Regions from separate parts of the Bacillus sp. OTU2372 genome, predicted to be linked through region 2. Evidence: riboswitches for the same ligand, from Rfam matches in the RefSeq annotation. Region 2 holds a riboswitch; the other holds the start of a gene.
What was found. A riboswitch is a leader RNA that binds a small molecule or an ion and turns the genes downstream of it on or off. The one in region 2 is predicted to bind cyclic di-AMP.
Positions count from the first base shown of each region.

Region 1: it holds a riboswitch for cyclic di-AMP, as region 2 does, so the genes downstream of both, AAHB15_RS29730 (hypothetical protein) here and AAHB15_RS25085 (APC family permease) in region 2, are expected to answer to the same signal.

Region 1 is NZ_JASATK010000053.1:201-2,612, forward strand. Features, by position in the region: gene AAHB15_RS29720 (hypothetical protein) at 1-78, shown strand, start outside; gene AAHB15_RS29725 (CBO0543 family protein) at 264-821, shown strand; cyclic di-AMP (ydaO/yuaA leader) riboswitch at 1,022-1,159, shown strand; gene AAHB15_RS29730 (hypothetical protein) at 1,379-1,948, shown strand; gene AAHB15_RS29735 (APC family permease) at 1,985-2,412, shown strand, end outside.
Region 2 is NZ_JASATK010000025.1:12,352-14,763, forward strand. Features, by position in the region: gene AAHB15_RS25075 (DUF1858 domain-containing protein) at 1-155, opposite strand, end outside; gene AAHB15_RS25080 (hypothetical protein) at 553-1,026, shown strand; cyclic di-AMP (ydaO/yuaA leader) riboswitch at 1,224-1,359, shown strand; gene AAHB15_RS25085 (APC family permease) at 1,564-2,412, shown strand, end outside.

The DNA of each region.
Region 1 (2,412 bases), on a different contig from region 2:
TTAGTAATAATTACTTGGAAAATGGGAAAAATGGTCAAATTGTTACACGATTTAGTTATTGTGTCAGGAAATCACTAAGAGATGTTTTACTTCTAACGAGGCTTGAGATGGAGTTGCGGCGGCAGCTCTTTTTTGTATTTCAACTAAAGGGGCAGGATAGTCAAAAAAGAAATGGTAATAATTAGGATATTATGTGGGGTATTAAAGTTATGGACCCACAGGGATGTATGTAAATGGTTCTTAATTAAAAAAGGAGTAGTATAATGGACAGTTTTCAAAAATTAGAAAAGACCTATGACTACCTCCGAAAGTTGTGGCTCGATTACTGGACTCAAGAAGTGGTTTTTACATATCAGTGGTGGTTTGAAATTTTTGTTATTATTTTTCCATTGTTTTTATGGTGGAGATTTGTCGATAAAACTCGTTTAAAAGAAATAAGTCTGGTTGGGCTGATTACAGCAGGATTTGCTTTCATTTTTGATCAAATTGGTATGTCCCTAGGTTTTTGGGTATATCCATATACTTTAACACCATTTGAAAGAGATGAATTTACCCCTGCTGATTTATCTATTGTTCCCTTTATTTATTGTATGATTTATCAGAGATTTCCTATGTGGAAAAAATACATATTAGCAACTATAACCTATGCGTTTTTTGCTTCATATATAGGAGAAAATATCTTTCAATGGCTTGGGATATACAAAATAATTAAATGGAATCATTTATACTCTGTCCCGTTTTATATTTTAATTGGAGTATTTGTAAAAGTGGTTCTTCAAAAAATTAATTTAATTGAGTCACATTTCAAAGGAAAAGAATAAATGATACTAATTTCAAGAACGAGGGCGATTGTTCAATAGAACAGTCGCTTTTCTTGTTCCGCAAACGAAGCAGTTTTGTTAAAGATAATGAATCAAAGAAGAGTAAGAATGGATAGAATTTATTTTAAAAATTTCAAAAGGGATTATATTTTACTCTTTACAAGTTAAAAAGTTCGGCGTAATATCATGCACATAAAAAACAATTTAAAATGCCTAATCCCGTAAGGGAACGGAGGACCCAATTTTTTGGGGTTAATTCTACGATTAGTAGAAGGGATGTTAACTCTTTCGCCATCCTAACCCGTCAGCTAACTTCGTCGGCAAAAGCGAAGGAGGTCTAAAGACCGCCTAATTTAGGGGCTTTTTTGTTTTTTTGCAAAAAGGCAAACTTGAATTAACTGTGGGCTTTTTTATTTTTATCTCTCAATTTGGAGGTGTTGACTTAGCTTAACAACGTAAAAACATTTTGGGTTTATTCGGATTAATCAATTAAATAATGGAAAACTATATTTATTGATTATACTACTTGTTCAACATTTTTTGGGAGAGAAGTACTTATGAGTGAACCTTTTTATCTTAATTTTGGTAATTTACGCTTTTATCTAGACACTCCTGTACCAACATACTTTGGATTACATAAAGGATACCTTGATATTTATACAATGAAGTATCGAATATTTGGTGCAGTTTGGAAAATAGTAAACGAAAAAAGGTATGTTTTAGGCTTCTGGTTTGCTGACAGTGAGAAAGAAATTCATCGTGCTATAAAAGAGGCAGGATTTAATACCACAATCGAAATGAAGTCACAAAAAAACGTGCTGAACGAAATTTATCAATTAATTCGTATTGAGCAAGATAAAAAAAATTGGTCTAAAAGAAGAATGCTGAAGGTTATTTCTATTATGAGGAAGCCATTGAAAGATTTAAGAAAAGGATGGTATGTTTTAAAATCAAGCAATAATTTCCCTATGGTTCTAACCTGTATACAAAAAAAACAATTTGCAATTTGGATTGAACACATACAGATTTGTGAAACTCAAGAGGATATAAAAAAATTTATTAATTTAGTAAATCTAGAGCATAACATCAAATTAAGTCCCGAACCTATATCTTTTTTTCAATACTAAGTAATCGTTCTCATTTTATCTTAGAAAGGAATAACTATTTTGACTCATCCAGCTCAAGTTATTGAATTGTTATTGGCTATAATCGCCGTATTCGGTATTTGGTTTTCTATTTCGAATTTCAACAGTGTTAAGCGTGCATTAATCGGCAGACCGATGAGAACCGCAGAATTGCACGCTCAGCACAATAAGTTAATTTGGTATATTGCATTACCTATTCTTTCTGCTGACCTTTATTCATCCGTAGCATACGGCCCTGAAGCGGGAATTACAGAACTAGTAAAGTTAGGAAACGAAGCAAAATGGTATATCATACCGATTACCATTTCCACTATTATATTATTGTTCATCTTGATACTCTCATATATCATGGGAATCCTGGCATATCCAAGTGGAGGCGGGGCATACGCCATTGCCAAAGATAACTTTAAACAACGTTGGGTATCTTTAATTGCATCAAGTTCATT
Region 2 (2,412 bases):
CATCCATTTGGCAATGTCATAACACGTCCGGCCGTTTTTAGCATATTAGGATTTGTTATATTCTCAAAACCAAGTTCCTTCATAATCAGGATGATTTCGGGGTACTCGGTACATAATTGATAAACGGGTAGTTGAATATTCAATACTTTTGACATTGTTTTCACTCCTTGAAAGAGGGTGATAACTCTTCTCAATAGGAATATAACACAGGTATACATTTAAAATTGTGATTGGAATCACAAACAAAATAATAAATGAGCGCAGTTGTTAAAATTATGTGAATTTCTTCAGCAAACTGATACATATTGAGGGAAAGTAAGAGAAGAATATTCCCCTGTAAATCTTCTACACGTGTTGATGTTCCAAATTGTATTTTTTATCAAATTCTAATGCATGATACGTACTTAATTCGAATGTGACATGCGTTTATTTCATACAAATAAATAAATCTTGAAAATTCCCCCAGCATTTACAAAATTGTTGTTCCACGACCAATTTCAAATTTTTATGAGAATGAGAAGGGTGCAAGTATAAAATAGGAGGGGGCTTAGTATGAAATTCACGATACAGTATATTCCTCTTAGTAAAATCAAACCTGATGTATCGATGAAAATCACAGAACACATTAAAAAACTTCAGAGGTTAATGTGGGATTGTATGTTTGTGTTGGTTGTCAGAAAAAATAAGAAGGATGGCAGTTACATTATTGTTAGCGGTCAAGATCGATTTGAGTCCATAAAAAAACATACCAAAAACATTTATGCACCTTGTATAGTTGATAAAAGTAATTCCCCTCGAATGGTATCGTGGCTTCATCGTATACGAAACAAACAACCCCTAGATGATTTTCCGTTATTCCCCCCTAGCTGGTCCATTGTTCGATCCTTTTTGAAACAAGAGCCCCGTTTTAAAAATCTATCGCGTTCCGAACAAATTAGAGTCTTACTTATTGCGGCACGATACAAGAAAACTGTGATATGTGCTATGAAGACCACAGTGGCGGATATTATAAGAAGTTACAAATAATAGGAGAATATTAATATAAAAATAAAGAGCCACAAGAAATAATAACTTGTGGCTTTAATCGTCCCTTTTTCTCTTCTTTTGCTCCAATCTATCCAGTGTGGTGGCTGTTGTTTTTATTTCGGACAATATAAATTCCATCTCCTCATTATCCCTTTACAATTTACCTTATTGGGAGTATTATCTTGTACATAAGAAAAATAAAATAACTGCCAAATCCCATAAGGGAACGGAGGACCCAATTTTTTGGGGTTAATTCTACATTTGTAGAAGGGATGTTTTCTTCTTCGCCATCCTACCCGTCAGCTAACTTCGTCGGCTAAAGCGAAGGAGGTCAAGAGACCACCTTTTTTAAAGGTGCTTTTTTTGTTTTTTTCAAAAAAGGCTTCTTTAATATTGTGGTCTTTTTATTTTTTCTAAGAATTTAAAAGATTGATAGTTTGGGGGTGTATATAAGTACAAAAAGGGAATAAATTATCAAAATCTCAAAAACACAACGATCAAATGTTTATAGACCGCAACTTTCAGGAGGAAATAACCATGACATTTAAAAGACTTCTTTTTGGCAGACCTTTAAAATCCAGTGAAGTAGATGCAGAAAAAATGCCAATATGGAAGGCATTACCGATTCTTTCATCGGATGCCCTGTCCTCAGTTGCTTATGGGACCGAAATGATTTTGCTTGAACTTGCCACAGTGGGTGCGTTTGCCTTTTCCTTTTCACTGCCGATCGCGATGGCTATTATTCTTTTAATTAGTATTCTGATTGTGAGTTACAGACAAGTGATTGATGCCTATCCGCAAGGTGGGGGAGCGTATATGGTTGCCAAAGAAAACCTTGGTATGATGTGGGGGCGATTAGCTGGCGTTTCCCTGTTGATTGACTATACCTTAACCGTTGCGGTTTCCATCTCAGCTGGAGTTTTAGCGATTACGTCAGCGTTTCCTGCTGGGTTGCCATATATCGTACCCATTGGAATCATCTTTATTTGGTTTATGGTTTGGATGAACCTAAGAGGGACATCAGAATCTGGTAACGTGTTCGCCTTACCTACTTATTTATTTATAGTTTGTATGCTGATATTGGTTGGAAAAGGGCTATTCGACTGGTTAACTAACAATGTCCAAGCGGAACACCAGGTCTCTATTCCAACAGCCATACCATCAGGATTAACTTGGTTTGTGCTATTAAAGGCTTTTTCATCAGGTTGTTCTGCTGTTACTGGTGTTGAGGCTATTTCTAATGCTGTACCAAACTTCCGAGACCCAGCCCAGCGAAGCGCCAAAAGGACTATGCTTACACTTGGTGTGTTATTAGCCGTTATTTTTGGCGGGGTTACAATCCTTTCCCAAGCCTATGACATTCACCCAGACTCAACAGGGACAAAA